DNA from 2 places in the Streptomyces siamensis genome. Region 1 is predicted to be linked to the other one. Evidence: riboswitches for the same ligand, from Rfam matches in the RefSeq annotation. Region 1 holds a riboswitch; the other holds the start of a gene.
What was found. A riboswitch is a leader RNA that binds a small molecule or an ion and turns the genes downstream of it on or off. The one in region 1 is predicted to bind ZMP and ZTP.
Positions count from the first base shown of each region.

Region 1 (4,203 bases):
CAGGACGCCCCGGTGCTCTCGGGCTCGCTGCGCGACAACCTGCTGCTCGGCAATCCGCGGGCCGACGAGGCCGAAATCGTCCGTGTGCTCAAGACGACACGTCTCGACGGGCTGGTCGCCCGGCTGCCCCGCGGGCTGGACACGCTGGTCGGCCATCGCGGCACCAAGCTGTCCGGCGGCGAGCGTCAGCGCGTCGCCATCGCCCGCGCACTGCTGCGCCGTCCGCGGCTGCTGCTCCTCGACGAGGCCACGTCCCAGCTCGACGCCGTCAACGAGGCGGCGCTGCGCGACACGGTCTCCGACGTGGCCCGGACGACGACGGTCCTCGTGGTCGCGCACCGGCTGTCCACCGTCACGATGGCCGACCGCATCGTCGTGATGGACGCGGGTCGCGTCCGCGCCGTGGGAACGCATCGCGAACTGGTGGCCGCGGACCCGCTGTACGCCGAACTCGCCGCCACGCAGTTCCTCGCCACCGCCGGGTGAGGCGGCGGAGCCCGGCACGAGAAAGAGGGCCGGCCGGTGGGCGAAGTGGTCTTCGCCCACCGAACCGGCCCTCCGCGCTCGTACGGGCCGGCCCTCGGTGCTCGTCAGAGGGCAGGCCCTTTGCCGGACTAGCCCTCGACGGCCGGAACGACACCCATGACGGGCGCGGCGAGGTCGGTCACCTGATGCAGCTGGTTCAGGTCGTTCAGCCGGTTGAGGCCCGCGAGCTGGCGGGACGGCAGCGGCATGGCGGCGCGCTGCTCGGCAGGGATGGAGCTCAGGGCGAGGGAGTCGAGTTCGGCGACGGGGTTCAGCTTCCCCGCGTCCGCGGCCTCGGAGCCCGCCGCGCTCGCCATCGGCGCGGCGAGTCCGGTGACTCCGACGGCGAGACCAATGGCGGCGACCATACGTCGTGTTGAGATCATGCCTTCTGCAACGGCGCCGGTCCCCCGCGGACACGGCCGTCACGCTCCGCTCACCCGACAGGCTCATCGGGGCGGCTGCGCTTGCCGAGGACCGTGCGGCGGAGGAGTCTCGGAGATGAGGCCCTTCGCGACCTGCTCCTCGACGGGCCGCGGCCTTCAAGGAGGTCATCATGGGCACCTCGCTAGGCCCCGCCTTCGACACCGAAGCGCTGCGCCGAGCCATTGAAGGACACAGTGCGACGGATCTGCTGTCGCTCTACGCCGACGACGCGGAACTGCGCATCGTCGACCGCAACACCCAGCCCAGCCACCCGATGGTGAAACACGGTCGCGGCGAGATCGCCGAGATGCTCGACGACGTCTACAGCCGGGACATGACCCACAAGCTGGAGCAGTGCGTGGTCCAGGGCGACCACGTCGCCTTCTCCGAGTCCTGCGAGTACGCGGACGGCGTGAAGGTGCTGAGCACGTCGATGATGTCGCTGCGTGACGGCAAGATCGTCGACCAGACGCTGCTCCAGGCATGGGACGAGTAGAAAGGCACTGGCCGAAGGTCCAGATCACGTCGCGTCTGACCTGGACCTTCTCGGCGCGAGTGGGGATGGGCCGGTCGCGCCCGCGCCCCGCTCGGCTGCCGCGACCCGTCTCCGCGGCAGGTCTGCGACTGTCCGCCTCGCTGCTGGGCTCAGCGTTGCGCGCTGCCCGCTCCCGTCCTCCGGCACCGCGTGCCGTTCGAAGGCTGCCCCTCCGACGCCGGTGAGCCCGACCCGTACCCGGCACCACACCTCGTGGTGCGGGTGACGAGGCCCGCCGCCCCCAGCGGGCCGGACCGGCCGCGGGCGGGTCACCCGCAGGAGCTACCCTGGTCGGCGGGCCGTGACTGGCGCTGAGGTGGAGTACCACCGGGGAGCGGCCTGACGAACGGGTCTCAGCCGCGCGCCTGGGCGATCGTCAGCAGCGCTCTGGAGGAGCAGCTCATGTCCCAGGCCCAGCTCATGGACGGCACGGCTCTCGCGCGCCGGATCGTCGAGGACACCGCGAAGCGCGCCGCCGACCTGAAGGACCGTACCGGTGCCGCGCCGTGTCTGGCGACGGTGCTCGTCGGCGAGGACCCCGCCTCGGTCACCTACGTGCGCATGAAGCAGAACCGCTGCCGCAAGGCGGGGATCGAGTCCCGGCACGTCGCCCTGCCGGCCGCCACGACGACCGCCGAACTGGTCGGCACGCTCCGCGCGCTCTCCGAGGACCCCACCGTGCACGGCATCCTGCTCCAGCACCCCGTCGGCCCGCACATCGACGAGCGGGCGGCGTTCGAGGCCATCGACCCGCGCAAGGACGTCGACGGCGTGACGCTGAGCTCGTACTCGGCGATGAGCTTCGGCCTGCCCGGCTTCGTGTCCTGCACACCCGGCGGCATCATGCGGCTCCTCGACGAGTACGACGTCGACCCGGCGGGCAGGCGGGCGGTCGTGGTGGGCCGAAGCGCGATCCTGGGCAAGCCGGTCGGCATGCTCCTCCTCGGACGGGACGCCACGGTGACGTACTGCCACTCGCGTACGAAGGACCTGTCGTCCCTCGTGCGTGAGGCGGACATCGTGGTGGCCGCGGTGGGCCGGCCCCGGCTGATCCGCGGTGAGGACGTCAAGCCGGGTGCCGTCGTGATCGACGCGGGGTACAACCCGGGCAACGTGGGCGACGTCGACTTCGACACGGCCGTCACGCGGGCCGGACTGATCACGCCCGTGCCCGGCGGCGTCGGCCCCATGACCATCGCGGTTCTGCTGGAGCAGACCGTGGCGGCAGCGGAACGCCGGCCGGGCGTCTGAGCGGCACCGTCAGCGCATCCACGCGCGGTAGGAGAGCACGTCCCCGGCCTTGACCCCGAACTCGGGGTCGTCCCGGGTGACGGTCTCTTCCAGGCCGAGGACGGCACCGGTGACCGGGTCGAGCACCAGCATCCGCCGGACGGAGTGCGCCCGGTCGTCGTATACGTACGCCTGTCCCCCGCGGCCCAGCCGGTCGGTGACCGCACCGGCCGGGCGCAGGCCCTGCGCGTCGGCCAGGATCCGGACCAGCGCGGCGTTCTCCCGGGTGCCGAGCGTCCAGTTGTCCAGCAGTCCGGCGACGGCGTCGAGGAGTCCCGGGGTGTCCAGGGGGCCGGTGCGGTCGATCTCGTCCAGGTAGGCGCGCAGCCGTACGGCGTCGTGCGGCGGCCGGGCGACGGGCGGGGCGTCGCTCCAACTCGGCGGATAGGTCCGCCTGCTGAGGACGTGCCCGTCCTCGACGGTGCGGGGCACGGGGTCGGCGTCCGTGACGACCGGCTTTCCCGGGCGGCGCGGGTCGGTGGCCACGACGAGTTCCGTGTGGCTGCCGTCGGCCTTCCAGCGGACGAGGCGTTCCTCGGGCAGGGTGACGGGCGGCCGGGCGCCGGGGCCGGACGTCATGGCGAGGCTCCACGACTGGAGATGGGTGCCCTGGACCAGCCGGAGGGTGTCCCCGGCGGCCGCCGCGCGGCCGGCGATCCGGTCGAGCGGCACGGGGGCGGATCCGGCCTCGACGACCAGCGGGCGCGGTGCGGCCACGGCGGGCGCGGTGGCCGAGCCCGAGAACATGAGGGTGAGGGTGAGGACGACCACGCAGGCCGCCGCCACGGAGCCGAGGCCCCAGGTCCACCGGCGCAGGTGCCGGGGGCGCGGCCGGCGTTCGCCGCCGTGCGGGAGGCGGTCGGGCCTGCGGTCGCCGCCGTGCAGGAGCAGGTCGAGCCGGTGTTCGGCGTGCTGGTCGAGCGGGCGGTCGCCGAAGCGGGGGTCGGCGGACGGGACCGGGTCGGCGCGGCGCAGGAGTTCGAGTTCGTCAGCCATGGCCGGGCTCCTTCAGGATGTCGCGGCGGGGCGTTGCGGTGCCGGTGGCCACGGGGGTGGTCTGCAGACGGTCGATCTCGGCTCTGAGCCGGCGGCGGGCGCGGTGCAGGCGCATCGCGGCGGCGCGGCTGCCGCAGCCGAGGACGACGGCGACCTCGTCGACGGCGAGTTCCTCCCAGGCCGTGAGGCGCAGTACTTCCTGGTCGGCCGGGGAGAGCCGGGCCAGCGCCTCGTGCACCCAGTCGCCCGGTGTGTCGGAGCCGGGCCCGGCCACCACCTGGGTGCCGTGCGCGCTCTCGTCGTTGCCGAGCCGGTCGAGCAGCCTGCGGCGGCGTCCGTATCCGCGTACCGCGTTGGCCAGGCAGCGGCGCGCCACCCCGTACAGCCAGGGAAGAGGAGAGGGCGGCAGGTCGGACCGGCGCCGCCAGGCG
Region 1 covers NZ_BAABKB010000016.1:506,402-510,604, forward strand. The annotation lists gene ABEB03_RS22850 (ABC transporter ATP-binding protein) at 1-486, shown strand, start outside; gene ABEB03_RS22855 (hypothetical protein) at 615-911, opposite strand; gene ABEB03_RS22860 (nuclear transport factor 2 family protein) at 1,082-1,447, shown strand; ZMP/ZTP riboswitch at 1,778-1,864, shown strand; gene ABEB03_RS22865 (bifunctional 5,10-methylenetetrahydrofolate dehydrogenase/5,10-methenyltetrahydrofolate cyclohydrolase) at 1,889-2,737, shown strand; gene ABEB03_RS22870 (CU044_5270 family protein) at 2,747-3,772, opposite strand; gene ABEB03_RS22875 (RNA polymerase sigma factor) at 3,765-4,203, opposite strand, start outside.

Region 2 (4,203 bases), on a different contig from region 1:
TCGCCGGCTCCCGGACCCGGCGCGCCGCGCCTCGGCGACCCCGGGCCGCCCTGCCCCGGGACCGGGGAGCTGGAGCATCCCGGAGACGACGCGTCCCGGAGACTGCCCGGTCCCGACGGCTCCCGGCCCCGGCCCTAGGCCCCCAGCACCTCGCGAAGTCGGCCGAGCCCCCAGTCGAGGTCCTCCTCGGAGATGACCAGCGGCGGGGCGATCCGGATCGTGACGCCGTGGGTGTCCTTCACCAGGACGCCCCGGTCCACCAGCTTTTCGGAGATCTCCCGGCCCGTGCCGTACGCCGGGGCGATGTCGACGCCCGCCCACAGTCCGCGCCCGCGGACCTGTGTGACATGACCGGAGTCCTTCAACCGGCCCAGCTCCTGGTGCAGATGCGCACCCAGCTCGGCCGCCCGCCGCTGGTACTCGCCCGACCGCAGCATCGCGATCACCTCCAACGCCACCGCGCAGGCCAGCGGATTGCCCCCGAACGTCGAACCGTGCTCCCCGGGCCGGAACACCCCCAGCACGTCGGCGCCCGCCACCACCGCCGACACGGGGACGACCCCGCCCCCGAGCGCCTTGCCCAGCACGTACACGTCCGGCACGACCCCCTCGTGCTCGCACGCGAACGTCTTTCCCGTGCGGCCGAGACCCGACTGGATCTCGTCCGCGACGAACAGCACGTTCCGCTCGCGGGTCAGTTCCCGCACGCCCGGCAGATAGCCCGGGGGCGGCACCAGCACCCCCGCCTCGCCCTGGATCGGCTCCAGCAGCACGGCGACCGTGTTCTCCGTCAGCGCCGCCCGCATCGCGGTCAGGTCCCCGTAGGGCACGATCTCGAAGCCCGGCGTGTACGGCCCGAAGTCCGCCCGCGCCTCCGGGTCCGTGGAGAAACTGATGAGCGTGGTCGTACGGCCGTGGAAGTTGTTCCCCGCGACGACGATCTTCGCCCGCTCCGCGGGCACCCCCTTCACGCGGTACCCCCACTTCCGGGCCGTCTTCACCGCCGTCTCCACCGCCTCCGCGCCGGTGTTCATCGGCAGCACCATCTCCATGCCGCACAGTGCCGCCAGCTCCCGGCAGAAGTCCGCGAACCGGTCGTGGTGGAAGGCCCGCGACGTCAGCGTCACCCGCTCCAGCTGCGCCTTCGCCGCCTCGATCAGTCGCCGATTGCCGTGCCCGAAGTTCAGCGCCGAGTATCCGGCCAGCATGTCGAGATAGCGGCGCCCCTCGACGTCCGTCATCCAGGCCCCGTCCGCCGTCGCCACGACGACCGGCAGCGGGTGGTAGTTGTGCGCGCTGTGCGCGTCGGCCGAGGCGATGAACGCCTTCGTCGTCTCCGTAGCGGTCACGCGATCTCCGTTTCTTGACGAGCGGCACGGGGCGACGCGCGTGCCCGCGCACGGGGCGGCACGTGCCGCCCGGACCGGGCGGCTCGCGCTTCCCGACCACGGGCGGATACGTGCTCCCGGGCGGGGGACGGCATGTCCTCCCGGGCGGGGAGTGGCGCCCGCCGATGGTGGGCCCCGGCCTCCTTCCTACCGTCGCTCGCATGGTGGACCGGGGAACCCGCAGATCCGGCGCGCCCGGTAGGCTGACCGGCGGGGCCGTGACTGGCGCGCTGGGATGGGACCGACCATCGGGGAGCGGCCCCTCGAACTGTGTGCCGTGCGCCTGGGCCGACCCGTGAACGCTGAACACCACGTCCGGAGGCCGTCATGCCAGAGCCCCTTTCCACCGAGTCCACCGCGTTCCGCAGTGCCCTGGACGTGATCCGGGCCGTGGAGCCCCGCGTCGCCGACGCCATCGGCCAGGAGGTCGCCGACCAGCGCGACATGCTCAAGCTGATCGCGTCGGAGAACTACGCCTCCCCTGCCACGCTCCTCGCCATGGGCAACTGGTTCAGCGACAAGTACGCCGAGGGGACCGTCGGCCGTCGCTTCTACGCCGGCTGCCGCAACGTGGACACCGTCGAGGCACTCGCCGCCGAGCACGCCCGCGAACTCTTCGGCGCCGAGCACGCCTACGCCCAGCCGCACTCCGGCATCGACGCCAACCTCGTGGCCTTCTGGGCCGTCCTCGCCGCCCGCGTCGAGGCCCCCGCCCTGGAGCGCGCCGGAGTCCGCAACGTCAACGACCTCACCGAGGCCGACTGGGCCGAACTGCGCCACGCCTTCGGCAACCAGCGCATGCTCGGCATGTCCCTCGACGCCGGCGGCCACCTCACCCACGGCTTCCGCCCGAACATCTCCGGCAAGATGTTCGACCAGCGCTCCTACGGCACCGACCCCGCCACCGGGCTCATCGACTACGAGGCCCTGCGCACCTCCGCCCGCGAGTTCAAGCCGCTCATCATCGTCGCCGGCTACTCCGCCTACCCCCGCCTGGTGAACTTCCGGATCATGCGCGAGATCGCCGACGAGGTCGGCGCCACGCTCATGGTCGACATGGCGCACTTCGCGGGCCTCGTCGCCGGCAAGGTGCTCACCGGAGACTTCGACCCGGTCCCGCACGCCCAGATCGTCACCACCACCACGCACAAGTCGCTGCGCGGCCCGCGCGGCGGCATGGTGCTGTGCGACGAGAGCCTCGCCGAGCAGGTCGACCGCGGCTGCCCGATGGTCCTCGGCGGCCCCCTCCCGCACGTCATGGCGGCCAAGGCCGTCGCGCTCGCCGAGGCCCGCCGCCCCGAGTTCCGCGACTACGCACAGGCCGTCGTCGACAACTCCCGTGCCCTCGCCGAAGGCCTGATGCGCCGCGGCGCCACGCTGGTCACGGGCGGCACCGACAACCACCTCAACCTGATCGACGTCACCTCCTCCTACGGCCTCACCGGCCGTCAGGCCGAGTCCGCCCTGCTCGACTCGGGCATCGTCACCAACCGCAACGCCATCCCCGCCGACCCCAACGGCGCCTGGTACACCTCCGGCATCCGCATCGGCACGCCCGCGCTGACCACCCGTGGTCTGGGCACGGCCGAGATGGACGAGATCGCGGGCCTGATCGACCGCGTCCTGACGTCCGCCGAGCCCGGCACCACGGCCAAGGGCAGCCCGTCCAAGGCCCAGCACGTCCTGGACGCGAAGATCTCCGACGAGATCGCCCACCGCGCCACCGACCTGCTCGCCGGTTTCCCGCTCTACCCGGAGATCGACCTCGGCTGACGCGCCTCGCGCGGGCTACAGATCGATCAGCTCCTGTCGTGGTTCCCGCGGCGGTCCGGCAGCCTCACGCCGGGCCGCCGCGCGGCGTATCAGGACGGAGCCCCCTGTGCCGAGGACCAGCCCCGCCGCCAGCCCTGGCACCGCCCACCTCACGCTGTCCGCCACGTCCGGCTCCGCCACACGCCCCAAAGTGCTTCCCGAGCCGAACAGGGATCCCTCCTCATCCAGTTGGTCGAACACCGCGCGCGGCGCCCGGTGCCAGCGGATGTCGTCGTCCCGGACGTCGGGGGAAGGATCCGTCCGCACCCATGGAGTGCCGTCCGCGGCGACGAACACCTGGTCCTGACGCTCGATGGCGACATCGCCACCCGGTGCCCTGCTGGTCTGCGGCCAGCCCCCCACCCCTGTGAGCCCCCAGATCACGGTGGCCCGCACTTCGGGGAAACGGCCCTCCACCCATGCCTCGGGAACCCGCTCCGTCCCCGTGTACCGCGGGGAGAGCAGCCGCCACAGCCGTACGAAGTCCCGCTCCCCGGAGTGCAGCGAGGTCGCCCGTCCCGTGTCACCGGCGACGACCAGTGCCAGGTCGGGAGTGTCGGCCTTCGCCCGCGCCGAGCCGCGCGCCGCATCGTGTGCCGTATCCCGTGCGGAGGCCCGGGCGCCCGGAGTGCCGAGCGCGACCGACGCCACGACGACCAGCAACAGAAGCCACACCCGCCTCCCACCCGTCCCCGCTCGCCTCTCGCCGGTCCAGAGCCTTGCACCGGCCCTCGCTCGCGTCCCGCCGGTCCGCAGCCTCGTGCCTTCGGTCCCCACCCGCGTCCCGCCGGTCCACCACGCGGTCCCGCCGGTCCACCAAGTGGTCCCGCCGGTCCACGGCCCGCTTCCGTCGAGCTGTGGCCCCGTCGCGCCGAGCCGCGGCGCCATCCCGCCGGTCGACGGTCTTGTACGGCCCAGCCGGCGTTCCGGCCGGGCGAGGCGCCGGCTCCTCGTGCCGGGTCGCCGCCCCCGCCGGGCGGGCCGGGACCCCTCCTGACCGATC
Region 2 covers NZ_BAABKB010000030.1:237,793-241,995, forward strand. The annotation lists gene rocD (ornithine--oxo-acid transaminase) at 135-1,349, opposite strand; ZMP/ZTP riboswitch at 1,597-1,684, shown strand; gene ABEB03_RS31855 (glycine hydroxymethyltransferase) at 1,716-3,161, shown strand; gene ABEB03_RS31860 (hypothetical protein) at 3,177-3,875, opposite strand.
Region 2: it holds a riboswitch for ZMP and ZTP, as region 1 does, so the genes downstream of both, ABEB03_RS31855 (glycine hydroxymethyltransferase) here and ABEB03_RS22865 (bifunctional 5,10-methylenetetrahydrofolate dehydrogenase/5,10-methenyltetrahydrofolate cyclohydrolase) in region 1, are expected to answer to the same signal.